4 regions of the Faecalibacillus intestinalis genome follow, and region 4 is predicted to be linked to each of the others. Evidence: predicted binding sites of a transcription regulator. Region 4 holds the regulator's gene; each other region holds the start of a gene.

Region 1 (8,326 bases), 770 kb from region 4:
GAATAGACACTTATTTTAAGCATCAAAAATTAATGATTTTTTGATGCTTTTTTGGTGGAAATTTTGCACTTTTTTCGAATTTTTTTGGTATTTTTTTGGTATAGCCCATTTTTAGGGCATTTTTGAGCATTATTTTACTTACAAAAAATAAAAACCCGCAAATCAAAAAAATGTTGATTTCATGCGGGTTTTGGCGTAAAAAAAAGGGCTTCTTCTATCTTGAAACCCTTTTTTTATTTAGCATATTTTTCGCTAGATTAAGCTAATTCAGCAAAATATTTAATAGTTCTAACCATGTTAGAAGTATATGAGTTTTCGTTGTCATACCAAGCAACTGTTTGAACTTCAGTAGTTCCGTTGTCTAATGGTTTAACCATAGTTTGAGTTGCATCGAATAATGATCCGTAAGTGATTCCTACGATATCAGAAGATACTAATGGTTCTTCAGTATATCCGAATGATGGAGTAGTTGCTGCTTTCATAGCTGCATTTACTTCTTCAACTGTAACTTCACCTTCAACAACTGAAGTTAAGATAGTTGTAGATCCAGTTGGAACTGGTACACGTTGTGCAGAACCAATTAATTTACCATTTAATTCTGGGATTACTAATCCGATTGCTTTTGCAGCACCTGTTGAGTTAGGAACGATGTTAACTGCAGCTGCACGAGCTCTTCTTAAGTCACCTTTTCTATGAGGTCCATCTAATACCATTTGATCTCCAGTGTAAGCATGTACTGTTAACATGATACCAGATTTGATTGGTGCTAAATTATTTAAAGCGTTAGCCATTGGTGCTAAACAGTTAGTTGTACATGAAGCTGCTGAGATGATAGTGTCAGAAGCTTTTAAAGTACCTTCGTTTACACCGAATACGATTGTTGGTAAGTCATTTCCAGCAGGTGCTGAGATAACAACTTTTTTAGCTCCAGCATCGATATGAGCTTGAGATTTAGCTTTAGATACATAGAATCCAGTACATTCTAATACTACGTCTACACCGATTTCTCCCCATGGTAATTCAGCTGCGTTAGCTTTAGCGTAGATTTTGATTTCTTTTCCATCAACTGTGATTGAATCTTCACCAGCTTCTACTGTATCAGCTAATGCATATTTACCTTGTGCTGAATCATATTTTAATAAGTGTGCTAACATTTTAGGATTAGTTAAATCGTTGATTGCTACAACTTCATATCCTTCTGCATTAAACATTTGTCTGAATGCTAGACGTCCAATACGTCCAAATCCATTAATTGCTACTTTTACTGCCATTTTATTAATATTCCTCCTTGTAAATAGCTTTTATGCCATTATTATAAGTCAAAAACTTCACAAAAGCAACTATTACAACGTTGATTTCTTGTATAAGATGCATTAATTTTTCCTTTATTTTTCTAATAATTCCCATTTCATTATATCGTTAGCGCTTACACTATTTTCTACTATTTTTTTAAAAAAATTTTTACTTATTTCATCAGTGCAAAGAATAATTTTTATTATTAATTTCTATAATTACATATGGAGGTTATTTTATGCATCTAATACCAACCGTTATAGAAAAAGATAAAAATCATCAATATGCCTACGATATCTATTCCAAACTTTTAGAAGAAAGAATTATTCTACTTACAGGGACTATCGACGATGCCATGGCAAGTTCAATTATTGGTCAATTACTTTATTTAGAAGCACAAGATAATAAAAATGATATTTACATGTATATCAATTCACCTGGCGGTAGTGTTTCTGCAGGACTAGCAATTTTTGATACAATGAACTTTGTTTCATGTGATGTCAGCACAATTTGTTGCGGCATGGCAGCAAGTATGGCTTCTATTCTTTTAAGTGCAGGTTCCAAAGGAAAAAGATGTGCATTAAAAAATAGTGAAATAATGATACATCAACCTCTTGCCTCTTTAGAAGGACAAGCAAGTGATATTGAAATAAACGCTAAAAGAATATGCAAACAAAAGAAAAAACTTTCACTTATTTTAAGTGAAAATTCTAAACAATCATTAGAAAAAATCATTCATGATTGTGATCGTGATTACTACTTAGATCCATTAGAAGCTTTAGAATATGGTCTTATTGATGAAATCATTTAGATTTAGGGGATTTAACATCCCTTTTTCTACATAAAAAAATACAAATTCCACTTAAAGCACCAAGCATTATAAAATAATTCAACTTTGAACTATCACCTGTTTTAATTGCTTGAATAATTGGTTGATCATACATGATGACTTTTTGTATTTCTCCAGTATCTTTAATCACAAATTCGACTTTTTCACTCTTTTCATAACCATAAGGTGCCATTGTTTCTTCTAAAATATATTTTTTACCAACTTCCAAATGACAAATGCGGTGTTCTTGATCAGTTGAAATCCAAGAATCAAGAACTTCTCCATCTTCATTTTTCACTTGTAAATGAGCTCCAGACAATTCTTTTTTATTTGTTATGTCTTTTTTAGAAATATCCACTTTAATATCTTCATCAACAACTTTTAAAACAATATTCTTTTCTCTTATTTCAAAAATTTGTTCTTTAGCTGTTGCATATCCACAAGGTGTCAATGTTTCTCTTAAAATATATTTTTCCCCACTATTAAGTCCTTGTATTAAGTGGGCTGTCTCATCTCCTTGAATATCTATACAATAATATGTCACATCTTCTCCATCTTTCAACATTAAAAAATAATCATTTGATTTTAATTGGGGAACAACTTTATATTCAATACCTTCTTCATTTTTACCTTGACACATATCCCCTTTTAACAATTTTTTCTTCATAACATCATTAATATCAAAAATATGTTGTCCTGTAATCCATTGATCAATTCTATTTTTTGTTTTTGTAGAAACAACTGTAAGCTGTGCCCCTTTTAACAAATTGCCATCTTCTTTTTGTTTATAAACTTTAACAAAAGTATCAATCATTTCTATTTTTTGATTTTCTTTTTCATAAGAAACTGTAAAAGATATATCATTTACTAAATTAAATCCTAAAGGTGCTAAATCTTCATGTAAAGTATACGTTTTTCCTTCTTCTAACCCACTTACAGGATGTTCATTTCCATCACTATACCATTGATCAACTGTATTTCCTTCCTCATCTATTACTTGTAATAAAGCTCCTTGAATTTCTTCACCACCTAAAGTTACTTTAGAAATTGTTACAACTTTATCTTTCATATTTACTTTTTGAATTTTTCCATCTTCATTGACTTTAAATTCAATTTTCGTTGCTTTTACATATCCTGCTGGACTTGTATCCTCATTTAAATAATAAGTTTTTCCACTTTCTAATCCATCTATTTCATGGGCCTTATTAGATGAAATCCATTCATCAATAACTTTTCCCTCTAAATCCGTAATAGACATTTTAGCACCACTAACTTCTTGATCACCAGTAACATCGGTTTTAGTAAATGTTGTCTTAGTAATTTGATTTGTTTGTTCATGAGAGTTTGTATAAATTGTTGTTGTATGATCTTTTTGTGTAATTTCAAAATCATAAGGTGTAGAATCTAAAACATAACCTTGAGGGCATGAAACTTCAACAACTTGATATTTTCCAAGAGGAATTCCTGTCATTTCTAATTGACCATTTTCATCTACAGAAATAATTCCTTCTTCATTCATTATCCCTTTTGAAACTTGTACACCATTTGAATAAGTAATCATTTGACCATCATTTGTATCAACAATACATTTTCCACTTCCTAAAGTAATTATTTCCCCTTTAGAATATAATTTTTTCAAAGATACTGTATCAACAATATCATTCATTGCTACAACTTTATATTTTGTTTTTTTAATATCTTTATCTGCAAGATCAACAGCTCCTTGACATGCATCTTCAAGTTTCTTTTGAAGTTTTAATGTTCCTGTTGGTCTTAATGTATTTACAACAATTTTCTTTGTTGTCTTATCTTTTACAATTGTCACTTGCCATTTAGCAACAACAGGTGCAAAGTGATCTTCACATTCAATCTCAGTAAGTGAATAAGTTCCTACAGGTAAATAATCAATAAATAATTCATAATCTCCATTTTCATCTTTTGTGACTTCAAAAGTTTCATCATATCCTGTATAAGAAGTTGAAATTAATCTAAATTTAGAATTTTTTTGAAATTCAGAAGTATTATCTACCTTAGAAAGGCGTAACGCTCCAAAATCCAACCATTCAACTTCATATTTTAATTTATTTCCATCAGGATCTAAATTCCATGAACCTTCTGTTTGTGTTCCTTCTGCACCATCTTTAATAGCTAATGCAGTAAACATTTCACAACCTTTTCCCGCAATATTTCCTGACTTATAATTTTCTGGACTATTTTTGCATGGTGCTGTTAAATAGAAACTTTCTCCACCATTTACAGTTACCGTTCCCCCTGTTTGCATCGTTCCTTTTGTTACGTTATATAGTGTAACATTATTTTGTAAAGGAACTTGAATGGTAGAATGACTTGTTCCTTCTAATTTAACAGTATTTGTTTTTTGAAGTTTATTTACCTTATCAAATTCAGCCTTAAAAGAGGCTGTAACTCCACCATCTTGACTGGGGCTAAAATAAGCATAACCAATATCAGGTTGATTCATAAGCCAGTTATAGCCCCATAAAATATTATCTCCATAACCACTATTACCATCTGCATTTGGCCATTTAGCATTGAAATCTTTTAAGTTTAACCCCATTAAATCTCCGCCATAAGCATAAGAAAGCCAAATATGGGTAAACAAATAAGCACCATCATCAAAGTTACCATGCTTTTCTCCAAAATCATCAGGAACACAAGAATTTAATTCAACTGTATACATTTCTTTAATTGCTTGATCATAGCCTGGTCCTCCAAATCCATAATAAAGAATTTTTCTTACAGCCTCATTATTTTCAATCACTTGAGCTGGGTATTTTCCAGCTGATGGTGATTTTTTACTTGCTTCTAAACAATAAGCATATTTATTATCATACTTACACATATAAGTGGACCATTTTTTCGCACTACTTATTTTAGAAGACCACCACCATGGATAATCAATTTGTTTAATACGTGTAAATTCATGAGGTGTACTATTATCCCATGCTTCGACATTATTTGCATATTTTTGTGAAAAACACATAGATAAAATAAACACCATAACTGCAAATATTTTCATAACTTTATCAAATATTTTTTTCTGTTTCATTTCATATTCCTCCATCATAAATAATTTCTAATAAAAAAAGACAATCTCTGATTGCCTACGGACCTAAAATCCACTTATAAACACAATTCACTTTTACTCCTCCTTCAATTTTCTAAGAATGATTAATTCCATAATGAAATCTACTATGTCTCCACTCTATTCCTGAAAATTCAATAGCATCTGTACACTTTGTTTGATCAAACTTCTTTTTAGCATCTTCTAAAGAAACATTTGAATCAACATATAATCCACAAAGATAACATTCATACCAATAAACCGTTTGTTGGGGCTTTGTTTGTTGATGATCATTATCTAAATGATCCTTTACATTATTTTTTTCATTTGATTGAGAGATTGTAATGTCCTCATTCGGTTTATTATTTTCACTTTCAATCTTATTCATATTATTTTCTTGATTATTTTGAGAATTAGTTGTTTCTTGTTTATTTTCTATAACATTGACCTTAAATTCTTTTTCTCTTCTATTTTTATAAATATCTTCTACAAATACTTTTACTTGATATTCACCTATTCTATGAATATCGATTTGACTTGTATCTATTTGAATTTCTTTTAATGGTGATAAATCGGTAGCTATGATCAATGATTTAAAATCAATACTTTCTAAATCACTTTCTTTTATAACATCTACATTTTTAGGAAATGCCAGTACAGGTGCTAATGTATCTTTACAAATAATTTGAATCGTTGAAAGCTTATTATTATATTTTATAAAAATCTTATATTTTCCTACTGCTGGATAACTTTTTTGATCTTCATTTTGAAGATTATCTGTTATACTTACATTCTTTTTTAAATAACAAATCTCCTCTTTACTCATTCCTGTTGTATCCACTAAGCCTTTAAAATTAGCATAATAAGTTTGTCCATATTCAATATTGATTTTTTTCTTTTTTAGTACCAGTGTTGGTGGTGTATCTTTAGTTATAAAAAAAAGCATACCAATAAGCATGCCTAATAAAGTAATCAATACAGTTAATTTTTTACACTCTTTAAAATATTTATAAATCATGATCTTCACCTCATCGAAAATAAAAAACCGCCTAAGCGGTTTATAAGATTAGTTAATTTTTTGAATAATATAACCATTTTCTTTAAATTTATCAGCAATCGCTTGAATATGAGCTTCACCATTTGTTTCACAAGTCACTCTTAATTCTACTTCAGAGAAACGAGCAAAGTTTTTAAATTGGTTATGTTCAACTCCAATAACATTTGCATTACATTCATTAAGTAAATGAGAAACAACTTCTAATTGTCCTGGAATATCTTGTAATTGTACAGAGAATGTTAAAATTCTTCCTCTTGAAATAAGTCCCTTATTGATCATCGAAGAAATTGTCATAACATCCATATTTCCACCTGAAATAAGTGAAACAACTTTTTTACGTTTACAATGTAATTTCTTTAAAGCTGCTAATGATAAAATACCTGATCCTTCAGCAATTAATTTATGTTTTTCAACAAGTAATAAGAAGGCTTCCATCAATTCATAATCACTTACAGTTACGATTTCATCAACATATTTTTTAATATATTCAAATGGAGTTTCTCCAATTTGTTTAACTGCTGTACCATCAGCGATTGTACTTACTTCACTTAATTTAACAAGTTGATCATCTTCAACTGCGGCAAGGGCACTCGCTGCACCTTCTGGTTCAACACCAACGATTTTAACAGATGGATTGATTTGCTTTGCTGCACAAGCAATACCTGAAATTAATCCACCACCACCAATTGGTACTAAAATATAATCAACATCTGGAAGTTCTTCCATAATTTCTAAAGCAATTGTTCCTTGCCCTTCCATAACATCTTCATCATCAAAAGGATGAACAAAAGTGTATCCTTCACTTTTTTGTAATTCTACAGCTTTTTCATAAGCTTCATCATAAGCTTCACCATATAATACAACATCCGCCCCATGTGCTTTTGTAGCATCAACTTTAATTAATGGTGTATGTGCTGGCATACAAATTGTTGCTTTGACCCCTAATTTTTTTGCTGCATAAGCAACACCTTGTGCATGATTTCCAGCTGAAGAAGCAATTAACCCTTTTTTCTTTGCTTCATCATCTAATTTCATAATTTTATTGTAAGCCCCTCTAATTTTGAAAGCTCCTGTTTTTTGTAAGTTTTCAGGTTTGATGTAGACATCATTTCCACATTCTTCAGAAAAGGCATCACTATGTATTAAATGAGTTGGTAAGATAACTTCATCAACTCTTTTTTTAGCCGCTTTAAAATCTTCTAATTTTAACATTTAAATTCCCTCCGTTTAAGTATTCATAATTATATCACTATTCTTCGATAAAACAATTATTTTGTTTTAATTTGATTTGTACTTTCATCATAAAAATATTCGTTTTCATCTAATCTTTTCATAAACTCAGTTTCATCCAAATCATAAACAGAAAGAACATGTGATAATTGCATATCATCGTCTCTTAATTTCATATTAATCATACTTACTAACATGTGTATATCTTTTGGCATTTTTAAACTCCTTTATTTATATTTTTCTAGACATTAACATTATACATGATTTTTTTATGTTTTTTGTCTCAAATTTGTCTCAAAAGTTATTCACATTTTATAATTGTATAAAATTAAATATTTTTTATCATATTAATTAATTCTTATTGATTTTTTATAAATCCTATACTATACTGTAAACAAGTTAAAAGCAAAGACAAGGAGAGTAGTATTTTTACGAAGCAACAGCGAGCTAGTAGAAGGTGAAAGACTAGCAGTGAACGAAAATATGAAGAACACCTTCGAGCTGTCTACCGAAAGCAATGCAAGTAGGCTAGAACGTCTCTAGTTATGTTACAACTAGCGGGTATCGAGTACTCTTTGAAGTATTTTCCGTACCATGTATATCTTTGGATTTATATGTTACACGATACTCGCACACTATGTGCGTTTTTTAATTATAAGGGGGATATTAAAATGTGTGGTTTTTTAGTCGTTGGAAGTGAAGAATTTGAATTACAGGTTTTCCAAAAAGCTTTAGATAAAGCAGCGTATCGTGGGCCTGATTATCAACATGTCTCAATTGATCATGGAATAACATGGGGATTTAACCGTTTATCAATTATGGATTTATCAACAAA
Region 2 (8,326 bases), 450 kb from region 4:
ACATTTAAAGGATCACAGTTATATGGATAAGTAGCTACTGATGAAGCTGTCATCATACAGCCAATTTGGTAATCTTCACTAATTTCATGTCCTAATTGAACTGTTTTCGCATTTGCGACTAAGATATTATGATAAGCATCCCATTGATCTTGTTTTGTAGTTGAACCAATTGGATCACTAGGATCTTTAGGATCTTTAATTGTTAAAACCCCGCCAGCAACAAGCGGCATTCTAAATAACGCATTGACTTCATTAAATGTAAGCCAGAATTTAACTTTTCCTTTATAACGTGTAAAAACAGTTTTTACATAACGTAACCAAAAATCAATTAATTGAGGATTAGACCATCCACCATATTCAGTAATTAAATGTAATGGTGTTTCATAATGTGATAAAGTAATGACAGGTTCCATTCCTAATTCATTCATGCATGCAAACATATCATCATAATAAGCAAGACCTGCTTCATTTGGTTCAAGTTCATCCCCATTAGGGAAAATTCTTCCCCAAGCAATAGAAGTTCTAAAACTATTGAATCCCATACCTTTCATTAATTTTAAATCTTCACGGTAACGATGATACCCATCTACGGCATCATGTGATAAATAAACTTTATCAGAATTTAATTTCATTTCATATTTTTTCTTATCTTCATTCCATTGAATACCAGGATCTTTAGACATAATACCTACAAGTACATCTGTAACGTTTGGTTGTTTCCCATCTTCCAACCAAGCACCTTCATATTGGTTAGCAGCAATAGCTCCACCCCATAAAAAATCTTTTGGAAAACTCATTTTCTCTACCTCCGTTTTTCTAAATGTATTATAGCACTTAGTAAACAAGGAACTCTTTCATTTCATAATTTGAAAAAATAAGAATTATATTTAATTTTTTTATTCTATGATTTAAAATATTCTTCTATCTCTTTTTCTTCATCTTCAGGAATTTCTAAAAATTGAATTGCTTCTTTAAATGTCATTTGCAATTTTGTCATCATTTTTCTTACATATTCTATATTCTTTCTAATTCTCTCTTTTTGTGTCCCTTTTTTTGTCCCTTTTTCCAACGCTTCTAATTCGATAACTTCTCCTAAATTACACATATCTCTCATCCTTTCTTCAAATTCTTCATCATCCAAGCCATATCCTTTTATTACTTCATTCTTTTCTTGATAATTCAATGTATTATTCAATAATGCGCCTATAGGCATTAGTATTTCATCATAGCTTTCATACTTATCATTAGGACTATGTCCTTTGCTTAAGTATATCATAAGTTGTTCTTCTTTATCATAATTTTCTATTTTTTCTTCATAATTTCCACTTAAATGATTTTCTGCTATTTTGAGTTGATTGATACAGCCATCTTTACTCTTTGTAGCTTGTGGCATGATCCAAAATGAATACACTTTTTTCATTCCATCATAATTTTCACTATCATATTCTCTTCCCCATTGACTGGAAATCATTCTTGAGCTATAAGCGATGCTTCTTGTGACAAGATGATATCCTGGACTTGTCTTGTTTTGAATTTCAATATTAATGTAGACTCTTTTGGTTGATTGATCTAGCTGTGGTAAATCGATATAGAAATAAATATCATAGCACATCAATCCTTCATCTTTGATAAAAGCTTCTTTATCCATTAAATGAAAATGAGGATTGACGATTTTATCACCAATACGGACTCCTTTAATTAGCTTTTTTATTTCATCTAATGAAAGATGTTTGGCTTCTTCAACAAAACAAGAAATGATTCTAGAAAGCATATAAGGATGTCCTATCAGCATTTTACAATACTGATCGTACATGATTGTTTTATTAGAGCTTGTTATAAGATTTAATTGTTGCATAAGTAGTTCCTCCTGCTATATATATCGTTTATTTTTTTACTTTTTTCTTCTTTTTTTGTTAAAAAAATAAAAAACTTGGAAATTTCATTCCAATAATCTACTTAATATTCTCATTTTGACAAAAAAAGAAGAATCAAAACGATTCTTCTAATATTTATAGAAACCTTCTCCTGAAGACATACCAAGTTTTCCTTCATCAATATATTTCTTTAACATCTTAGCCATACCTTTAAAATTATAAGGAGCTAAAAATGATGGAACCTTCAAATACATAGAAACAATATTATATGCAGTTGTAAGTCCTACTGTATCTAATATTTGGAAAGGTCCTTTAGGAGCACCTGTACCAAGTGTCCAAGCTTTATCAATACTTTCAGGATCACTTATACCATTAACATAGAGATCCATTCCTGAAAATAATAAAGGAACAAGCATTGAATTTAATAAATAACCTGATTTTTCTTTTCTTACAGGTAATGGAATCATTCTTATTTCTTTAGCAAAATCCATAATCAAATCAAAATATTTTTGATCCGTTTGTTTTTGTGCCATGACTTCTGTCATATTATTTTTCCAAATACTATTTGCAAAATGTAATGATAAATATTTTTCTGGACGTTTTGTATATTTAGCGAACTTCGATGGTAATAATGTAGATGAATTCGTAACGATAACTGTCTTTTCAGGTAATAAATCTGCCATTTTTTTATAAATATCTATTTTTTGTTCTACATTTTCAGCCATTGATTCAATAATTAAATCGGCATCACTGACTGCTTTTTGTAAATCTAATTCTAATTTAATATTTTCATAGGCCTTATTAGCTTTTTCTAAACATTGTTCTTTATCAAAATCTTCATAATCACTAATACCCATGGCCCAATTTTGAGGTGTCTTTCCTTTATCGCTATCCATTAAAGTAATCGTAGCATGATAAACCTCTTTTAAATGATCTAATTTAGGCTGACATCTTCCTATACTTCCTTCACTTCTAAGCCAAATCGTTACATCAAAACCACAATAAGCTGCTTGATAAGCAATTTGACTTCCTAAAACGCCTCCACCAATAACAACAACATTTTTAATTTCCATAGATTCATCCTCCTACCTTTATTTTATCATTTTGTTAAATTATTCACAAAAGATTTTTTACTTTTAGTTTGAACTACATATAAAAAAGAACCCTATTTCTAGGATTCCTTTATACTATTCAGCTTTTGTTGAATTTACTTCTTCAAACATTTGAGGAATTGCATGTTTATCTTCTTTGTTTTTATATTTGAAGTAAACAACTGTTAATAATGAACATACTATTAAGATTCCTGCAAACACTGCAATTTCAACTGAAATTGAAGGAGCTGTCATACTAATTGTTTTTCTAAATCCATCTACACTATAAGTATATGGTACAAATTTATGAATAGCTTTGTAGATAGCTGGACCTGTATCTAATGGATAAGTACCAGCTGAACCACCTAAGTTAACAATCATGAATACAAGTAATAAGAAGTCACCAATAAATCCAGTTGTTAAACTTAACAACATAACGAGTGACATAAATGCCGCTGATACGAGAATTGCAAGTAAGTATGTTAAACCTAAATTAACAGGTTCAAATCCATTAATTAATCTTAAAGCAGTAACCATTACGATAGCTGCTAATGTAGAAACTGTATACATAACAGTTGCTTTACTTGCCCAATATTTCCATGCATTTTCAGCTTTTTTAATACCATGTCTAATTGGATACATTAAAGCAAATGCTAAGCATGTTACATATAAACCAACTGACATCATATAAGGAGCCATTGCATGACCGTTATTTTCAACTTTAGAAATTTCTTTATGACTTGTTTCAACAGGAGTAGCTACCATATCAGTAGTTTTATCTGTTGAATCAATCTTACTTTCTTCTGCACCAGATTTTAATGCACCATTTAAAGTAGTTACACCATCAGCTGCACTCTTAATTCCATCACCTAAAGTATCAGAACCAGCAGCCAACTTACTAGCACCATCACTAATTTGACCAGCACCATCAGATAATTGATTAGCACCATTCATTAATGTAGCATTATTACTTACTAATGTTGAAGTACCTGTAGCCAATTGATCAACACCACTTGTTAAAGCTGTAATTCCTTTAGTTAATTCAGGAACATTACTGTTTAATTTTGAAGTACCATCAGCTAAAGCAGTAGCACCACTTGTTAAAGCTGTATTGTTATCAGCAATTTGTGTTAAACCTTTTTGTAAACTATCCACACCAGCTGTATAAGCTTGAACACCTGCAACTAAAGCATCTTTAGAATCAACAGTTACTTGTTTAATATTTCCATCATTGTCAACAGTTACATATTTACCACCATTAACTTTTGCATTCACTTCATTTAATCCAGCTTGGACTGTTTGAGTTCCACTTACTAATCCTGTAGGAACTTTTGTACCATCTGTTAAAGTTCCACCATTAAGAGCTGCATCTAAATCATTTAAACTTGATTTAGTTGAACTAGATAATGTATTAATTGCTGTAGATGCACCTGTTGTATAAGTAGCAACCGAATCCATATATGAAGCTACACCGTCTTTATATTTATCTACAGGGAAATAATTTGTTAAACCATAAGCATCGATTTCTGCTCTTGACATTCCACTAGTTAATAATTTACTAGCAATTCCTTGTTTTTTAGCATCACCACTTGCATTTAATGTTTTAATTAATGTAGCATAATTATCTAATGATGTTTTTCCATCAGATAATTGAGTCAATGAATCTTGACTTGCTGCCATAGTTTTTTTGGAAGTTTCAAGATTTTCTTGTAATTTTTTTACACCATCAACTACTTGTTGATTTCCTACAACTAATTTTTCAGCACCTTCACCTAATGCTTTAACACCTGCATTTAATGCTGTGTTATTTTCAACCAATTGATTCGCACCAGCTAATGCTTGACTTACACCTGCTGTATAATCACTAACACCTTTATTTAATGCTTGAGCGCCAGCATTTAAATCACTTACACCACTAGCTAATGTAGGAGTAGCACTACCTAAAGTACCAACACCTGTTTTTAATTGGTAAATACCATTATTTACTGTAACAACACCATTTGTGTAATCTTTTAAACCTTTAGTTAAAGTATTTGTACCATCTTTAAATGTTAAAGAACTACTTGCTAATACTTTTAAGTTATCACTAATTGTTTTGTTACCATCTTCTAATTGAGTCATACCATCAGATAATTGTTGAGTACCATCGCTGGCTTCAGCAAATCCATCTGACATTGTTCCAATTGAAGTAAAGATTGTTTCAGCATATGTTTTTGTTACTGAAGCTGAAACTTCAGCTTTAATTTTTGCGATTGCTGAATCATCCATTTTTGATGCAACATAGTTTGTACCTGGATTTGTTGTATAATTTAAAACCATCTTTTTAGGATTTTTATCCAACAAAGTTGTTGCATTTTTGGAGAAATTGCTTGGAATCGTAATGACCATATAATAGTCACCATTTTTTAGTCCCTTATTTGCTTCTTTTGAATTTACAAAATGGAAATCTAATGAATCGTTGTCTTTTAACTTATCAACAAGTTGATTACCAACATCTAATTTCTTATCATTGTAATCAACTGCCTTATCTTTATTAACGACAGCGACAGGAAGATTTCCACTGTTACCATATGGATCCCACATAGATCCAAGGAAGACAACAGTGTAAATACTAGGAATAAGAATAAGAGCAACTAAAACAATTTGAATCCAATGATTTTTTAAAATGTTTTTCCACTCTTGCTTAATCATAAATATCCTTCTTTCTATCTTCTATAGACATTTTACATCTATAGATATATAATGTCTATAGAGTATTATAGTTTTTTCAATACAAATGTCAATATTCTTACATACAAAATATAAAAAATTAGTTATAATAAAAAAAGGGAAGGGATTACAATGAGGATTAGAAAAAGTTTTGAACAAGCAATTTGTATTTTATTGCTTATTGGTACAAGTGAAGGACCACTTAAAAGTCATGAATTAAGTAAAATGTTAGATGTTTCTGATTCATATTTAAAAAAAGTAACAAGACAACTTGTAGTAGCTGGTCTTATTACCTCTAAAGCAAGTAAGTTAGGTGGTTTTATTTTAAACAAAAAAATGAATGATATTTCTTTTTTAGATATTTTTGAAGCAATTGAAGGAAAAGAAAAATTTATTGAAACTACACATTTAGTTGATAAAGTCTTTGATCCAGCATTAAATGTTCAACATACAGAAGATATCATTATCAATCATTTAGATGCTGCTGAAAATCAATATAAACAAAAACTCAAAGAAATCAATCTTGGTGAAATTACAAATTATGTTCATCAAAATACAATATAAAAATAGGCTATTTGAATAAGCCTATTTTTATTATATGGTTCTATTTCTATTTTTTGCTTAAATCATTTCAATTTTTTTAACTATAACAACTAATCCAACAAAAGATATCATAAGAAGTATACTATATAAAACGTAATTAGTAGTATCTCCTGTTTTTGTAATTATGCTATTCTTATTGTCTTGTTTTACAGTTATACTTTCATTCTTATTACCTGTTACTTGTACTAAGTTATTATTATCTTTAACAACAGTAAATGTTGTACTTGCCAAGCCATCTGTCCATACAATTTCAAATGTATGTTTTCCTGCTGCTAGTGTATTAAGATAATCTTCTTTTAATGTTACAACAGTTGAACCTTCGCTAACAGTATAATTCTTTATATCAACAATAATACCATCTACTTTTACAAATTTGAATTTTGAAAATTCCCCATTACCTCTAATTACAAGGCCTTTATGAGCATCTTGTGTCCATGAACTATCAGCACCATCTAAAATTTTATATTCTTCTTGTCCTGGAGATGGTACAACTTTGGAAATTTTTTCTATTTCTTCATACTTACAAACTTCACAGACTCTCTTTTGTTCACCTTCTTGTTTTTCAGTAGCTTCTCGCACAATTTGCCAATTACCAAATTTATGTCCTGTAGCTTTAATAACAATAGGTTCACTTATAGAATTTATCATATTACTATCTGAATACATTAATCCACAATCTTCACATTTCCAGTATTCTTCAAATCCATCTTCTGTACAAGTAGCTGGTTTTTCTTCTACTAATTGAAGATGATGTCCTTTTGGATCAATTATTTGTGTTCCGCTTGTAACATCACACCTTCTACAATGAAAAGATTTTTCACCAGATTCTTTACAAGTAGCTTCTTTATCTACTGACATGGTATCGTTCCAATCATGCTCACCATAATAATCCTCGCAAATATTTGATAAAACATCCTTTGTTGTACTAGTTTGAACACCTGTTAAATCTGTACTATCAGATCCTCCCATTGCTTTTAAATTTGGATTTTTTTCTACATCGAAAGAATTATCTATAAAAATCCCATTACTATTTGGATTTCCTACAAAGCCTCCTGGGCTATATGTTTTTGAAGAACTAGTAATTTTTCCAGATGAGTGACTTTTAGTAATAGTACTGCCATCATTTGTACCTGCAAAACCACCAACTTTTGGTTCAAAATCAGTAACTATACTTTCTACATCACCAAAAGCCACACTATTTTTTATTTCAACATCTGACTCAACATATCCAGCAAAGCCACCCACATTCCAATCGCTTGCTGTTACTTTACCATAAGAAGCACATTTATCCACACCGCTTTCAAAGAATAAAACCCCTGCAAATCCTCCTACAGACCATGAACCTCTCACATTACCTTTAACGATACAGTTTTGATAAATCCCATTAAAATCTTCACCTATGAAGCCACCACTTTTACCTCCGCCAATAACTTCAACATCTACCACGCAGTCTTTATAAGTTCCATAACTGTTATACCCTACTAATCCCCCACTCAATGCTTTGGTATTTTCTACTGTTCCTGAAACTTTACAATCACTCACAGAAATAGACATCCCATATCCTTGTGAAGCATTTCCAATTAGAACTCCTGCTGCATTTCTATCTTTACATGATGCTTTTACATAAGCATCAGATATGATAATATTCTTTAGCTCATATCCACTAAAATTTCCAAATAAGCCAGCACTTACTCCTTCTTGAGTTTCATCTACATAAAGACCTGTAATTGTTTTATTATTACCATTAAAGTAGCTACTAAATGCATGAAAACTATCGTTAGAATCTCCATAACCAATCGGAATCCAACGATGTGCACTTAAATCAAGATCTGCTGTCAATACAAAATATTCTTTGGCATGAGTTTTATCGACTATACCAGAGTTAACATCTACCGCCAATTTAGCAAGCTGTTCTGCTGTTTCAATTTGCCATGGGTCTTCAGCTGTTCCACTTCCTCCTGCAAAATCAGTTGCTGCATAATCTGTCCAAATACCATTTGGGGCATCTTTCGCAAATACTGGTATCGACATACATGTCATACTAAAGAA
Region 3 (8,326 bases), 1.0 Mb from region 4:
TAATAAATCTAGATGACGTTACTTCAACTCAATAGAAAGTAGGTAATGTGTATGATACCCATCAATAAGGTAACCTCTGATAGTGCATGTCGGACATTCTTAAGTAATGATGTCAGTTTTGCATCTTTTATTAATGCAGTTGTATTTGAAGGAGAACAACTCATTCATCCTGAGAATCTTGTGCGTTATGAAAATGATACAGCTTTTATTATCAATGATTCAAAAAGAATAGAGGATAAAAAAAGAAGAAGAGATATTGTTGTTAAAAGTGATATTAATGGAATCTACTGTATACTAGGAGTAGAACATCAAAGTAGTGTTGATCAAGCAATGGTGGTTAGATGTGCCATCTATGAAATGTTGGAATATTTAAAACAGTTAGAAAATAAAGAGTATAAAAGATTAGTACCACAAATCATGGTTGCCTTTTATACAGGACCAAAGAAATGGAATGTACCAGTAAAACTCAGTGATTATTTTGAAATACCCGAAGAATTAAAGAAACACTTTAATGATTGGAAAATCATCTTAGTAGATGTTAAAGAAATGGATACAAGTAAGATCAAAGATGAACAAACACGCTATTTTATAGAAGCCATTCAAGCAATGTATAAGGGAGACTATATAAAATTACATCAAAAAAGAAAGATGAATACCAATAATCTGATTTATGCAGCGATAATTACAGGAAGTTTGGATATGATTAAAGATATTGTAGAAGGAGATGAGATGGATATGTGTGAAGGAATGGAAAGAATGGCAGAAGGATTTAGAAAAGAAGGAGAAGCGCGAGGAGAGTTGAAAGAAAAACAAAATATGTTAAATGAATTACTTAAAGTAAAATTAGGAAGTCTTTCAAGTAATTTAGAAAAACAACTTTCAAATACATCAATTGAAAAACTTAATGTATTAACACGTCATATTTTTAATGTTAATAATGAAGAAGATGTTTTAAAGTTAATTAACTGAATAATAACTTATTATATGAAAAGGATAAACATATCTTAAATACGATGTTTATCCTTTTCTATCTATTTTATGTATTTCATCTATTAAATCTTGAATTTCTTTTGGATAAGTTTCTAGTACTTTTTTACCGAGTTCATAAATAAGATTATCTTTGTTTTTAGATGAACCAATATGATAAAAATCTTTGACTTCTTGACTACAAATTAAATTCTCTTGTCTTAATTGATTAATTAAACAAAGACCTTCAATAGATTTAACACGACTTAAAGCTACGTATAGTTGACCGTTATCAAATGAATAGGGGATTAAATTGACTTGATCATAAGTTTGTCCTTGACTTTTATGCATTGTAATAGCATAAGCAAGCTTTAAAGGTATTTGATAAAAAGCACCTACTTTTTCTTTAGATAGTTGATGATCTTCAATATCTCCATCTTTCTTTTTAGACAAAACATAATTTTCTATAGCCCATTCATGATATCCAAAAGTAACTAATGTTTTATTTGTATCAAGCATAACTGTTACACAATCATCTTCTAATTTATATACTTTTCCAAATGAACCATTTTGATATAAATCTTGTTCAGTATCATTAATTAGTACCATTACTCTAGCTCCTATTTTTAGATGAAGTTCATCTAAAGTAGGTTTATCAGAATTTTTAACATCTCCTACTATTCTAGAATGATAGACTTTAGCTTTATTGGGTAACTTAGAGAGTTTATCTTGATTGATTTGTTCTGCTTTTTTATTAGTAGCAGTTAAAATAATTCCATTTTCAAAAAGTTCTTTTTGACTATGAGTATTAAAATAACTTACACAAGAATAGTCACCTATTCTTGCTTTATTAAGTTCATGAACAAATTCAGGATCCTTTTGTCTAATAACTTCTTTTAATTCAACTGTTTGAAAATCTAAATCTTTCCAATTTGTAGATTCAAAAGCGTAGCCTTTATGATAATGTTCATATATTTTTTCTAAAACTTCACGATCATTATCAGTAGTAACTGGAGGAAGTTGAAAGAAATCACCAACGACAACTATTTGTTTACGAGATAAAGATTTTTCTTCTGCCTTAGTAATTGTTCTTACAACAAAATCAAAAAGATCAACACGACACATACTGATTTCATCTATAATGATAATATCGCTTTCTTGTACAACTTGAGGTACTTTTTGGATATGTTTAATAACTTGTGGCTCAGGGGATACTTGAAAACATCTATGAATAGTTACACCTTGGATATTAATAGCAGCAATACCTGTAGGAGCACAGACAATTACTTTTTTATTTTGTTTTTCCATTTCACTGATAAATAATTTTAAAACAAATGATTTACCTGTTCCTGCATCACCGGTTAAAAAGATATTTTTACCTGATATTAATTGGTTATAGGCATTATATTGATCTTTACTAAGTGATGGTTTATCTGTTTTTTGAGTATTTTCATTTAAATAGTTCCAAGCTTCTTCTTTAGAAGTAAAACTTTTAAATTGCGCATTTTTAAACTGATTTACTTCATTTTGACATTCTTCCCAAGTATTATAAATACCAGGATGTCTTCCTTTTTTTACAGCATAATATTTCATGATATCACTCCTTGTTTCTATTATGACATATTTATAGCTTTTTGTAATGGAATAAAAATGATATAAAACTTGTGAAATGTTACACATAGCCTTATGTGTAACTTGTTTTTATTTTCACATGATACTAAAATATGTGTAGTTAGAAAAGAGGAGATTTAATTATGGCAAACAGATTTGTATTAAATGAAACAAGTTATCATGGAAAAGGAGCAATTGAATCAATTCCTGAAGAAGCAAAAGCAAGAGGATTCAAAAAAGCTTTAGTATGTTCAGATCCAGACTTAGTAAAATTTGGAGTAACAGCAAAAGTTACTGATTTATTAGATAAAGCAGGATTAGCTTATGAACTATATTCTAATATCAAACCGAATCCAACAATTGAAAATGTTCAACAAGGTGTTAAAGCATTACATGATGCTGGAGCAGATTATATGATTGCTATTGGTGGTGGTTCATCAATGGATACAGCAAAAGCAGTAGGTATTATTGATAAAAACCCTGAATTTGCTGATGTAAGAAGCTTAGAAGGTGTTGCACCAACTAAAAATCCTTGTACACCAATCTTTGCAGTTCCTACAACAGCTGGTACTGCTGCTGAAGTAACAATCAACTATGTAATCACAGATGTTGAAAAAGATCGTAAAATGGTATGTGTAGATGTACATGATATTCCAGTTGTAGCTTTCGTTGACCCAGATATGATGTCATCAATGCCAAAAGGATTAACTGCTGCTACAGGCATGGATGCCTTAACTCATGCTATCGAAGGTTATATTACTAAAGGTGCTTGGGAAATGTCAGATATGTTCCATATCAAAGCTATTGAAATTATTTCTAAATCATTAAGAGGTGCAGTAGAAAATACTCCTGAAGGTAGAGAAGGTATGGCTTTAGGTCAATATGTTGCAGGTATGGGATTCTCTAACGTAGGTTTAGGATTAGTTCACTCAATGGCTCATCCACTTGGAGCTTTATATGATACACCTCATGGTGTTGCTAATGCTATCATCTTACCAACAGTTATGGAATATAATGCACCATATACTGGTGAAAAATATAAAGACATTGCAGAAGCAATGGGTGTAGATACTACTGGTATGTCTCAAGAAGAATATCGTAAAGCAGCTGTAGATGCAGTTAAACAATTATCTAAAGATGTTGGTATTCCAGCTGACTTAAAAGAAATCGTTAAAGAAGAAGATTTACAATTCTTAAGTGAATCTGCTTTAGCTGATGCTTGCTGTCCAGGTAACCCAAGAGATACAAGTGTAGAAGAAATCAAAGAATTATATAAATCTTTATTATAATAATAAGACAGTCCTCAATGAGGGCTGTTTTTTTGTTTTAAAATGTAAAAAAAAAGAGAATTTTGTTATTAATTTCACAATAAAGTTGACTTTTTATGCGGTTTCAATATAATTTTTTTATATGTTAAAAAGGGGAAATTCGATGGAAACAAATAAAAAATCAAGTTTTTCAGGCCGTTTAGGATATGTTATGGCGGCTGCTGGCTCAGCTGTTGGATTAGGAAACATTTGGCGTTTTCCATATCTTGCGGCTAAATATGGTGGAGGTACTTTTTTATTTACTTACATTATTTTAGCGTTTACAGTTGGTTTTGCTTTACTTGTAAGTGAAACAGCATTAGGAAGAAAGACCGGAAACAATCCAATCAAAGCATATAAAATCTTAGGAGCAAAAAAATTAAAGATTGGTGGTTGGTTGAATTCAATTATTCCAATGTTGATAATTCCTTATTACTGTGTTGTTGGTGGTTGGGTATGTAAATACTTATTTGAATATTTAAGAGGATCAAGTCAAATCTTGACACAAGATACCTATTTTTCAAATTTTATTGCTAATCCAATTAGTCCAGCTTTTTGGTTAGTTGTTTTTGCAGTATTAACTTTTATTGTGGTTATTAAAGGGGTAGAAAAAGGAATAGAAAAGGTAAGTAAGATTTTAATGCCTATTTTAGTAGTAATAGCTATTTTTATTTCAATCTATGGTTTAATGACACCAGGAGCAATTGAAGGTTTGAAGTATTATATTATTCCTGATTTTTCAAGGTTTAGTATTATGACAGTTATTTCAGCAATGGGACAAATGTTTTATTCTTTATCAATTGGAATGGGTATTTTATTTACATATGGTTCTTATATGAAAAAAGATGTTGATATGGAAAAAGCAATTTCTCAAGTAGAAATTATGGACACTTTAATTGCTTTTTTAGCGGGGTTAATGATTATTCCTGCAGTCTTTGCATTTTCAGGAAAAGATAGTTTAAATGCTGGAGCGTCTTTAATGTTTATTACAATGCCTAAAGTTTTTAATTCATTAAAATTAGGTGGATTTATAGGTGGGGTATTCTTTTTACTTGTCTTATTTGCTGCTTTAACTTCAGCTATTTCTTTAATGGAATGTTCTTGTGCAACATTGATGGAACAATTCCATATTTCTAGAAAAAAAGCAGCTTTAGCAATGATTATTGAAATGTTAGCTTTAGGAATTCCTATTTCACTTGGCTATGGTGTTTTAGGATGGATTCAACCATTAGGAATGACTTTATTAGATTTCTTTGATTTTGTCACAAATTCATGTATGATGCCAATTTCAGCGTTATGTACAGTTTTATTAATTATTTTTGTAACAAAATTAAAAACAATTTCAAATGAAATTAAAATATCATCTGCTTTTAAAAGAGAAAAAGTCTATAATATTGTGATGAAATATATTTGTATTCCAACATTATTAATTATTTTATTAAGTTATATTTTATCAACATTTGGAATTATTACGTTATAAAAAAGCTTTTTTAAGCTTTTTTCTTTTTGGACATAAAAAAGACATTTTTTATGTATATAATATATTAGAAATAAAATGAGCTTTTGTATTTGTCAAATAAAACATTTGTGCTATAATTTATTTGTTTAATTATGCCTAAGTGTAAAGGAGGATGTCTTTATGGACAAAATAAGTGAAAAGATAAAAGCAGCCCGCATTGCCAAAGGCGTTACAATAGAGGAAGTCGCAGAAGCAACATTGTTATCTGTTAATATCATTAAAGATATAGAAGACGGTGCTTTTGAACGATTTGTTGGAGACGAGCTATATGTAAAAATGTATCTTAAAAAAATAGCAAGATACTTAGAAATAGATGAGACGATTGCTGATGATTATTATGCAATTACGAGAGAAATTAAAAAGGCTGATTTAAAAGATTTAGAAAATAAAAAAGAAGATATAGGATCTGTTACTTTTGTAGATAAAGTAAAAAATATTCAACCAACTAAAAAACAACCGACAAGAAAGGGAGTTTATGAAGATCACTATATCTTAAGATATATTAAATATGCAATTGTCATTATTATTGTCATTGCTATTATTATTGTACTTGGATATTCATTTGTCTTTACGAAATCAAATGATTCATCATTTAAAAATAGTAATACATCTAAAACAGAAACAAGTGAAACTTTAAAGAAGAAAACAACAGAAACAGATAAAAAGAAAACAACAAAATCTGATACAACAAAAAAAGATGAACAAACATCTACTGAAATAACTTTTACTAAAAATGCAGATGGTGATTATAGTTTTAAATTACCTGATGGATATGATCAAGAAACTTTTAAATTAAAAGTAGATTTTACTTTTGCGACAAGAGTTGATTTACATGTCAATGGAGATCCAAACAGTTATCAAACAGATACATTTAAACGAGGAGTTTATAGCGGTAGTCTTGCTCCTTCAATGTCTGATGCTTTAAAAGATGATTCTGCATGTGAAAGCGTTGAGTTAGAATTTAATGTAAATGATTTCCAATATTTGGAATTTTCATATAGTTGGAACATAGGACATCGTTATTATATTAATGATCAAAAACTCCCACTAGAGGAAAGTGATCATAATAACACAATTAAAACATTTAAATTAACGATGGTTAAATAATGAATTTACCTAATAAATTAACGATTACAAGAATAATCCTTGTTCCAATTCTTATTCTTATTTATATGTTTCCTTATGCAACGTTTGGAATCAATGTACCTATGTATCATATTTTGAATGCTGATATTTCACTTGTTAATATTGTTATCTTTATTATTTTTGCAGTTGCTTCGTTAACTGATTATTTTGATGGACAAATTGCAAGAAAATCTAAATTAATTACGACTTTTGGTAAATTTGCTGATCCGATTGCAGATAAACTATTAATTAATACGATTTTTCTTCTACTAGCAAGTGATGGGACAATTTCTATCATTATTCCTATTATTATGATTTCTAGGGATACGATCGTAGATGCCATTCGTTTGGTGGCTGCCAATAAACAAGTTGTTATTGCAGCAAAATATTTAGGAAAATTAAAAACTGTGACACAAATGATCAGTGTGATATTCTTATTATTAAATGATTTTCCTTTTTCAATCATTCATTTACCAATTGGTCAAATAAGTGTATGGATTGCTTGCGTGATTTCAATAGTAAGTGGTATTGATTATTTTATGGATAGTAAAGATATGTTAACGGAGTCAATGTAATGAATGAACTTGCTGAATTATTAATAAAAAATAATATTTCTATTGGAACTGTAGAAAGTTTTACAGTAGGAAATTTTGCGACAATGCTAGGAAATATTCCTGGCATTTCTAAGGTTTATAAGGGTTCTTTAGTCACTTATCAAAGTGAAACGAAAGAAAGGCTTTTAGGAATTGAACATCCATTGATTGAAAAGTACGGTGTTGTTTCTAAAGAAATTGCTACTTTAATGTGTGTTAATGGTAAAAGTATTTTAGATGTTGATCTATGTATTTCTTTTACAGGAAATGCTGGACCGGATGCAATGGAAGGAAAACCAGTAGGAGAAGTCTATATTGGTATTGCTTATGAAGATGTTGTTGTTTATAAATTGAATTTAGAAGGTAGTCGAAAAGAGATTGCTTTAAAGGCAATAGATTTTGCTCAAAAGAAAATAATTGAAAAAATTTTAAAAAAATAAAAGAAAAAATGAAAAATAAAGCATATATAGGAATAGGAGGTATTATTTATGGCTGGAAAAAAAGAAGTAGAAACAAAAGATGCTAAAAAAGCACAAGCATTGAATGATGCAATCAAACAAATTGAAAAGCAATTTGGAAAAGGTTCTGTTATGAAGCTTGGAGATCGTGCAGCTGTTGATGTGGCTGTTATTCCAACAGGTTCTTTAACACTTGACATGGCTTTAGGAATAGGTGGTTATCCTAAAGGAAGAATTATTGAAATTTATGGTCCAGAATCAAGTGGTAAAACAACGCTTACATTGCATGCAATTGCTGAAGTACAAAAACAAGGTGGTACAGCTGCATTTATTGATGCCGAACATGCCATTGATCCTGTTTATGCTAAAAATCTAGGAGTTAATATTGATGAATTGATTCTTTCGCAACCAGATAGTGGTGAACAAGGTTTAGAAATTGCTGAAACACTCGTACGTTCTGGAGCTATTGACTTAGTAGTTGTTGACTCTGTTGCTGCACTTGTTCCTCAAGTGGAATTAGATGGCGAAATGGCTGATCAACAAATGGGATTACAAGCAAGATTGATGTCTAAAGCTTTACGTAAACTTTCAGGGGTTATGAATAAAACAGATTGTACAATTATTTTCATTAACCAATTACGTGAAAAAATTGGAGTTATGTTTGGAAATCCAGAAACGACTACTGGAGGAAGAGCTTTAAAATTCTATTCTTCTGTGCGAGTAGAAATCAGAAGAAGTGAAGCAATT
Region 4 (8,326 bases):
AATTTAACAATCTCTTAGTATCTCTAGCGATAACTAATTCTTCGTTTGTTGGAATAACGTAAACTTTAACTTTACTATTTGGCGTAGAAATTAAACGATCACCTTTACCATTAACGTTTGCATCATCATCAATTTCAATACCTAAAGCTTCAGCTAATAAATTACAAATTTCTTTTCTTGCAAAGAATGAGTTTTCTCCAATACCTGCTGTAAAGCAAATAGCATCAACTCCACCTAAAGCAATGAAGTAACGACCGATATAAGCAATAACTCTTCTAAAGAAAATATCTAAGGCAAGTTGCGCTCTTTCATTACCGTTGGCAGCAGCTTCTTGTACATCTCTAAAGTCACTTGATACACCAGAAACACCAAGTAATCCAGATTCTTTATTAAGCATCTTGATGACTTCTTTCATATCTAAACCAACTTCTTCGATTAAATAATCGATAACTGAAGGATCAACATCTCCAGAACGTGTTCCCATCATAATACCAGCAAGAGGTGTAAATCCCATAGATGTATTGATTGATTTACCATCTTTAACAGCAGTTAAAGAACCACCAGCTCCAAGGTGAGCAACGATAATACGTGAGTGTTTAGGGTTTCCCATCATTTCACGACAACGAGATGAAACATAGAAATGGCTTGTTCCATGAGCACCGTATTTACGTACTTTGTTTTCTACATAATATTTGTAAGGAATTGGATAAATATAACTTTTTGGTTCTAATGTTTGATGGAAAGCTGTATCAAATACAGCAACAGCTCCAGCATTAGGAATTGCTTCTTTAAAAGCATAATATCCAGTTAAGTGAGCAGGGTTGTGTAAAGGTGCTAATGATTTTAATTCATCAATTTTAGCAACTACATCATCATCAATGATTACTGATTGATCAAAATAAGCTCCACCTTGAACTACACGATGACCTACACCTTTGATTTCGTCTAAATCTTTAACAATTTCTTTTTTGATTAAAGTGTCTAATAAAAGTTGAACAGCAACTTTATGGTTTTCGATTGGTAAAGTTGTGACATCTTTTTCTCCATTATACTTAATAGTAAAAATAGAATCTTCTAAACCAATTCTTTCAATAACACCAGAAGTAATAACAGTTTCATCATCCATTTCAAATAATTGGAATTTTAAAGATGAACTTCCAGCGTTTACGGAAATAATTTTTGACATAACATTCAAGTCCTCCTTATTAATACTTTTCCATTATAACACCGACAAGGAAGAAAAAACTATAAAAAGATTGAAAAAAAGAAGAGATTGATTTATAGTAAGACTTGCCAGGGGCGCAAAATGCTGAGAAAGGTTAAAACCTTGTCCCTTATAATCTGAACTAGGTAATGCTAGCGTAGAGAGTGCAAAATAGTTTATTTGCCTTTTTGCGTATGTAAAAAGGTTTTTATTTTGCCTCATTTAAAGGAGGATGACTATGGAAGTTAAATTAACTACGAAGAATATGGCTTATATGGCAATGTTTGCGGCAATGCAAGTTGTTTTAGAATATTGCACAAAATTTTATGAGATGCCAAAAGGTGGTAACTGTGCTTTTTCGCTTGTTGCAATTATTTTATGTGGCTATTTGATGAATTGGGGTTACAGTTTGATTGTTTCACTTGTTTGTTTAGGTCTACATTTTGCTTTAGGACTTGCAACATTTTATGGTCCTTTATCGGTAATCTTTGATTATTTATTACCAATGGTTTTAATTGGACTTACACCACTTATTCCTTTATTAAAGGTGGGTAAGTATGAACTACCTGTTGGAATTATCGTAATGGGTGTTTTAAAAACGATTTGTCATTTGATTTCAGGATGGTATGCTTTCCAAACACCATTACAAGCAAACTTAACTTATAACTTACCTTATAATATTGCAACAATCATTGCTTGCTTTATTTTGTTTGTGATTTTATATCCAAGGCTTAAAAAAGCAGTTCATTTATAAGACTCGTTTCGAGTCTTTTTTTCTTTGAAAGAAAGATGAATTTGTGTATAATGTAAATGTTAATAAGGAGTCGTTTGGTGTGGAAGATATTGTAGGAAAGAAAATCTTAATACATGGATATAAACATAATGGTAAAATACATAGATGTTGGTCAAAGGGACTTGTTTTGCAAGAAACGGATGATCATTACATTGTTATTAATAATCGGACATTGGTGACAGAATCAGATGGCAGAATGTGGCATACACGTGAACCTGCTATTTGGTATATGCCCAAACATAAATGGTACAATGTCATTTGTATGATTAGAAAAACTGGAGTGTATTATTATAGTAATATTGCTTCACCAACTTTATATGATGGAGAGGCTTTAAAATATATTGATTATGATTTAGATTTAAAAGTATTTCCAGATGGAAACTATCGTATTTTAGATCAAGAAGAATATCGTCAACATGCTCGTGAAATGGGCTATAGTGATGAATTAGACAAAATTTTAAAGAAACAACTAGATGTTTTGATTGATTTAGCAGTAAAAAAGGGAGGACCATTTGATCAGAATTTTACTAAGAAATGGTATAGTTTTTATCAAGATTTAAAAGAGGGTTATTATGGAAAAAGTGATTACTATAAATAATAGAGATGAAACATTAGCTTTTGGTGAATATTTAGGAAAATTACTAAAACCGCATATGTTATTGACACTTAATGGTGATTTGGGTGCAGGCAAAACAACCTTTACTAAAGGAATAGGAAAGGGTTTAGGAATTAAAAGAATTATTAATTCACCAACTTTTACAATTTTAAAACAATATCAAGGAAATTATCAATTATCTCATTTTGATGCTTATCGTTTAGAAGGACAAAGTGAAGATTTAGGCTTTGAAGAAATTTTTGATAGTGATGATATTTGTGTGGTTGAGTGGCCAGAATTTTTAGAAGATATTTTACCTCAAGAACGTTTAGCAATGACGATAAAAAGAATCGATGATGATCATAGAGAATTTATTTTAAAACCAATTGGTAAAAAATACGAAGAACTTGTAAAGGAGATTGAATATGAAAACAATTGTCATGGATAGTGCTAATAAGTATTTAGTAGTAGCTTTATATGAAAATCAAAAATGTTTAGCTTCTTTACAAGAAGAAGGAAATCGAAAGCAATCTGAGTATGCAATCGTTTATTTACAAAAGTTATTACAAGAAAATTATTTAAAAATGAGCGATTTTGATGAAATGGTCATTACTATTGGACCGGGTTCTTATACCGGTGTACGTGTTGCTTTAACGATTGCGAAAACATTAAATGCAACGATGAATATTAAGGTAAAAACTGTTTCTTCTTTAAAGGCGATGGCAGGAATGAAAAAAGCTATTTCTATTTTAGATGCAAGAAGCCATAAATTATTTCTAGGAATTTACAATGAAGGAAAGGTTATTGTTGATGATTGTTTAATAAATATTGATGAATTTGAAAATTATCAAAAACAATATAGTGATTATGAAATTGTTGGTGATACACATTTAGTAGGAATACCTGAAAAAGAAGTGGATCTTGCCGATCATATTTATGCACTTTCTACTTTAGAAAAAGAAATAGAAAATGTTGATGGTCTTGTTCCAAGATATATTAAGGAAGTTGAGGCTAAAAAAATATGTCAATAAGAGAAATGAAAGTTGATGATTTAAAAAGAATTGTAGAATTAGAAAAAGATCTTTTTTTATCACCATGGAATGAAGAAGATTTTATACATGAATTAAAAGAGAATCCTATGGCGGGTTATTATATTCTTGAAAAAGAAAATCAAATTATTGGATACATAGGATTATGGTTTTTAGGTGATCAATGTCAAATTACAACAATTGCGACAGATCGACATTTTCAAGGACAAGGGTGTGCAAGCCAACTGATGGAATACGCTCTTGAAAAAAGTGAAGAATTACATTATCAAAATGTTAATTTAGAAGTACGTGTTTCAAATGTAAAAGCAATTGCTTTGTATCAAAAATTTGGGTTTAAAAATGTTGCTGTTAGAAAAAGATACTATAGCAATGGTGAAGATGCGTATTTAATGATCAAGGAATTGGAGGGATAGAGATGTCATTATTACTAGCAATTGAATCAAGTTGTGATGAAATGGCGATGGCTGTCTTAAAAGATCAAAGAGAATTTTTGAGTAGTGTCGTGGCAAGTCAAATCGACATACATGCAATGTATGGTGGTGTTGTCCCTGAAATTGCCAGCCGTAAGCATGTTGAATGTGTATCTGTTGTTTTAAAAGAAACGTTAAAACAAGCAAATATAAAAATGGAAGACCTTGATGCTATTTGTGTAACAAAAGGTCCAGGACTTGTTGGCTCTTTACATATTGGTTTACAAGTTGCTAAAACACTTTCTTTGGCTTATGATAAACCATTAATTGGGGTTCACCATATTGCAGGGCATATCTATGCAAATAATTATGAAAAAGATATTGTTTATCCAGCACTATGTCTTGTAGTCAGTGGTGGGCATACAGAGCTTGTCTTGATGAAACATCCTTATTCTTTTGAAGTGATTGGTGAAACTTTAGATGATGCTGTTGGAGAAGCATATGATAAAGTGGGAAGAGTTTTAAATTTACCTTATCCTGGAGGGCCTGTTTTAGATAAGATGGCACATTTAGGAAAGGCAAGTTATGCTTTACCTAAACCGTTGGATGATGATAGTTATAATTTTAGTTTTAGTGGGTTAAAATCAGCGGTTATTAATTTAGCACATAATCATAAACAAAAAGGATTAGAAATCAATCAAAATGATTTAGCAACATCTTTTCAAAATGTTGTTGTTGATGTTTTGGTCGATAAAACGATTCGAGCGGCTAAAGAATATGGTGTTAAAGAAATTATGTTAGCTGGTGGGGTTTCTGCTAATAGGGGTTTAAGAGAAAAGATGAAAGAGCAAGTTGCCATGTTAGAAGACGTACAATTGTCTCTTCCACCAATGAAATGTTGTACAGATAATGCAATGATGATTGCTTTAGCAGGAAAAGTTATGTATGATAATAATAAGTTTAGTGATTTATCGCTTGGCATTAAACCACATCTTGATTTAGAATTAGAATCAATAGGAGGGGATTAGTGTGGAGAAAAAAATATCAAAAGCGACAATGTCCCGTTTTCCTGTTTATTTAAAAGCGCTTAGAAAAATACAACATGAAGGAAAAGAAACATGTTTATCGAGTGAATTGTTTGAAATTACAGGAATACAAGATACAACAATTAGGCGTGATTTTACATATTTATCAAAAACGGATAATTTTGGTAGACGTGGAAGAGGCTATGATGTTAAACATCTTATAGATGGTTTAAGTGAAGTTTTAGGTTTAGGATTAGATGAACCTATTATTTTAATTGGGGTTGGTAATTTAGGAAGTGCCATTTTAAAATATAATCGTTGGCAATATACAGTAGGTAAGATTGTTTGTGGTTATGATATGGATAAAAATAAAGAAGGGGAAAGATTTGGTGTGAAAATTTGTCATATTGACAAGTTGGAAGAAACTTTTCCAAGTGATTGTAAAATTGCTATTTTGGCGATTTCAGAAAATGTTCAAGAAACAGTGGATCGTTTAATGAAATTAGGCATTAAAGGAATTGTAGATTTTACGCATAGTCATTTTATGGTTCAAGAAGGCGTTGAAGTCCAAACAGTAGATGTTGTGGTAGCTATTCAAGAATTAGTAATTAAAATGAAATCAAATGATCAAGAATAGGGAGAGAAAAATGTTTGAATTTATTACAGTAAGAGAATTATATGAATTATATATCAATGATAGAAATCAATTAGATGGTATTGAATATGTTGAATTACAAGGATGGATCCGTACAAATAGAAATAGTGGGAAAGTCGGATTTTTAGCTTTAAATGATGGAACATATTTTAAAAATGTACAAGTTGTTTATTTAGATGAAATTATTGATAATTATGAAGAAGCTTCTCATATTTCTACAGGAAGTGCTGTTAAAGTAACTGGTAAATTAAAATTAACACCAGATGGAAAACAACCTTTTGAAATTGAAGCAACACATTTAGTGGTTGAAGGAACTTGTGATGAAGATTTCCCATTACAAAAGAAAAGACATTCTTTTGAATACATGAGAGAAATTCCTCACTTAAGACCAAGAGCAAATACTTTTTATGCAATCTTTAGATTAAGATCTGTTTTATCGATGGCTATTCATGAATTCTTCCAAAACCAAGGATTCGTTTATGTCCATACACCAATCATTACTTCAAATGATGGTGAAGGTGCTGGAGAAATGTTTAGAGCAACAACAATCGATGATACTGAATTTGATAAAGATTTCTTTGGAAAAGAAGCTTATCTTACAGTTACAGGACAATTACATGTTGAAGCTTTTGCTTTAACATATCGTGATGTTTATACATTTGGACCTGCCTTTAGAGCGGAAAATTCAAATACTTCAAGACATGCTAGTGAATTCTGGATGATTGAACCTGAAATTGCTTTTGCTGACTTAGAAGATGATATGGATTTAATTGAAGATATGGTTAAATACTGTATTGATTATGTCTTAGATAATGCACCAGAAGAAATGAAATTCTTTGAAAGCATGATTGATAAAGAATGTATCAAACGTATCAAAGCAGTTAGAGATAGTGATTTTAAACGTATGACTTATACAGAAGCAATCGATTATTTATTAAAAGCAGATGTTAAATTTGAAAATAAAGTAGAATGGGGTATGGATTTAAATTCAGAACACGAACGTTATATCTGTGAAAAAATTGTTGGTGGACCAGTATTTTTAACAGATTACCCTAAAGAAATCAAAGCATTTTATATGCGTTTAAATGATGATGGTAAAACAGTAGCTGCTTGTGATTTACTTGTTCCAGGAATTGGTGAACTTGTTGGTGGATCACAACGTGAAGAAAGATATGATGTCTTAGAAAAAATTATGGATGAAAAAGGAATGGCCAAAGAAGGATTACAATGGTACATGGATCTACGTCGTTTTGGTGGATGTAAACATGCTGGATTTGGTTTAGGATTCGATCGTTTCTTAATGTATTTAACAGGTATGCAAAATATTAGAGATGTTGAACCATTCCCAAGAACTCCAAGAAATTTAAAATTCTAAAAGCCTATTCGTTAGGCTTTTTTTTGTGTATAATATGTGGGAGGTGACACACATGAATGAATATGATTTGATGAATCTCTATTTTAATTTTATTTTTAAAGACGGTAATAAGTCATTTAGGTATGTGTATGCAAGTTATGAACAACTTGTAGAATTTAAAAATTGGTTAACAAAACAAAATATAAAATTTCCATTTGTACATCAAATTCAAAAAAATGAATGTGAGTTACTTTTTAGAAGTAAAAACTTTGAAACCTATGATACGGCTTTTAAAACAAGTTATGCACATGATTTTCATAAATATATAGCAAAGGAAAAAGAAAAATATCAAGTCATTTTATTATTGGGAATCGATCAGCAATTCTTTGAAAATTTTGATAATAGTTATAATCATGACTTGATGCGCGTTTTTCGTATAAAAAAGGCATTGAAAGAAGATATCTCTTTATATGGACCTTTTCATCTGTTTTTAAATGCTCTTTATCAAATAGATCGTTGGCCGGGTGTTTTTATATTTAAAGGAGAGCAAAGTGTTTTTTATCCTGTAAAAAACATAGAGGAAGTAAAAGAATGTTTTAGACTAATAGAAACAAATAAGATTTTTGAAAAGAAATGTCAAACAAATGAAGATCAATATTTTATACAACTAAGCGATCTTCATTTAGGAACAAAGAAAACAGACAATGGACTTATTGTATTACAGGATAGTCTAGATGAACTTTATCATATGCTTCCTCATGATCATCAACTTAAATTTTTGATTACGGGTGATCTAATGAATTCGCCTAATCGTAAAAATATGTATGCAGCCTCTCATTTTATGAATCGTTTAAAAAGGAAATATCATAGTGATGTAACGTTTGTTTTAGGAAATCATGACGTCATTGTTTATGGCTTGAATCTTTTAAAAAAACAAAAGACAAAAGTGGTAGCTTATTTGCTAGGAGAAAATATTAAAGTTTATCCGGATGTTAAAATGATTGTGATCAAAATAGATTCTACTTCTCAAGGAAATCTAGCAAGGGGAATGGTTGGGCAAAGACTTTTACAAGAAATTGAAGATGAGTTATTATCTATTAATCATTTAGAGGATTATACTTTGATTGCTATGATGCACCATCATTTGATGCCACTTAGAAAAGATGATTTTTTGAAAATAAAATGGAATGAAAAACTATTCATGGGAAAAATTGCTGACTCGACAAAAGCCCTTGTGGATG

Evidence for each region. Region 4 encodes Rex, which represses fermentation and respiration genes when NADH is low (regulators of the CRP and FNR family bind a similar motif). Its sites were predicted from a motif close to GTGAANNNNTTCAC; they were not measured.
Region 1: the regulator Rex is predicted to act here: its motif matches at 1,319-1,332, upstream of gap (type I glyceraldehyde-3-phosphate dehydrogenase).
Region 2: the regulator Rex is predicted to act here: its motif matches at 2,981-2,994, upstream of Fi14EGH31_RS11205 (3-hydroxyacyl-CoA dehydrogenase).
Region 3: the regulator Rex is predicted to act here: its motif matches at 2,631-2,644, upstream of fucO (lactaldehyde reductase).

The regions. Positions count from the first base shown of each region.
Region 1 covers NZ_AP024085.1:2,411,038-2,419,363, forward strand. Annotated here, with positions in the region: gene Fi14EGH31_RS12820 (hypothetical protein) at 1-6, shown strand, start outside; gene gap (type I glyceraldehyde-3-phosphate dehydrogenase) at 258-1,271, opposite strand; gene Fi14EGH31_RS12830 (ATP-dependent Clp protease proteolytic subunit) at 1,532-2,104, shown strand; gene Fi14EGH31_RS12835 (SpaA isopeptide-forming pilin-related protein) at 2,097-5,189, opposite strand; gene Fi14EGH31_RS12840 (hypothetical protein) at 5,302-6,222, opposite strand; gene ilvA (threonine ammonia-lyase) at 6,271-7,473, opposite strand; gene Fi14EGH31_RS12850 (DUF4250 domain-containing protein) at 7,530-7,706, opposite strand; gene asnB (asparagine synthase B) at 8,163-8,326, shown strand, end outside.
Region 2 covers NZ_AP024085.1:2,094,712-2,103,037, forward strand. Annotated here, with positions in the region: gene Fi14EGH31_RS11195 (glycoside hydrolase family 1 protein) at 1-797, opposite strand, end outside; gene Fi14EGH31_RS11200 (hypothetical protein) at 902-1,855, opposite strand; gene Fi14EGH31_RS11205 (3-hydroxyacyl-CoA dehydrogenase) at 2,003-2,947, opposite strand; gene Fi14EGH31_RS11210 (YhgE/Pip domain-containing protein) at 3,062-5,656, opposite strand; gene Fi14EGH31_RS11215 (Rrf2 family transcriptional regulator) at 5,807-6,238, shown strand; gene Fi14EGH31_RS11220 (GLUG motif-containing protein) at 6,296-8,326, opposite strand, start outside.
Region 3 covers NZ_AP024085.1:592,105-600,430, forward strand. Annotated here, with positions in the region: gene Fi14EGH31_RS03175 (Rpn family recombination-promoting nuclease/putative transposase) at 52-969, shown strand; gene Fi14EGH31_RS03180 (ribonuclease H1 domain-containing protein) at 1,018-2,559, opposite strand; gene fucO (lactaldehyde reductase) at 2,721-3,866, shown strand; gene Fi14EGH31_RS03190 (sodium-dependent transporter) at 4,009-5,364, shown strand; gene Fi14EGH31_RS03195 (helix-turn-helix domain-containing protein) at 5,524-6,510, shown strand; gene pgsA (CDP-diacylglycerol--glycerol-3-phosphate 3-phosphatidyltransferase) at 6,510-7,103, shown strand; gene Fi14EGH31_RS03205 (CinA family protein) at 7,103-7,561, shown strand; gene recA (recombinase RecA) at 7,610-8,326, shown strand, end outside.
Region 4 covers NZ_AP024085.1:1,641,012-1,649,337, reverse strand. Annotated here, with positions in the region: gene Fi14EGH31_RS08975 (acetate/propionate family kinase) at 1-1,186, opposite strand, end outside; TPP riboswitch at 1,286-1,386, shown strand; gene Fi14EGH31_RS08970 (energy-coupled thiamine transporter ThiT) at 1,443-1,958, shown strand; gene Fi14EGH31_RS08965 (DUF402 domain-containing protein) at 2,038-2,595, shown strand; gene tsaE (tRNA (adenosine(37)-N6)-threonylcarbamoyltransferase complex ATPase subunit type 1 TsaE) at 2,570-3,040, shown strand; gene tsaB (tRNA (adenosine(37)-N6)-threonylcarbamoyltransferase complex dimerization subunit type 1 TsaB) at 3,018-3,623, shown strand; gene rimI (ribosomal protein S18-alanine N-acetyltransferase) at 3,614-4,054, shown strand; gene tsaD (tRNA (adenosine(37)-N6)-threonylcarbamoyltransferase complex transferase subunit TsaD) at 4,057-5,079, shown strand; gene Fi14EGH31_RS08940 (redox-sensing transcriptional repressor Rex) at 5,081-5,713, shown strand; gene asnS (asparagine--tRNA ligase) at 5,724-7,106, shown strand; gene Fi14EGH31_RS08930 (metallophosphoesterase family protein) at 7,159-8,326, shown strand, end outside.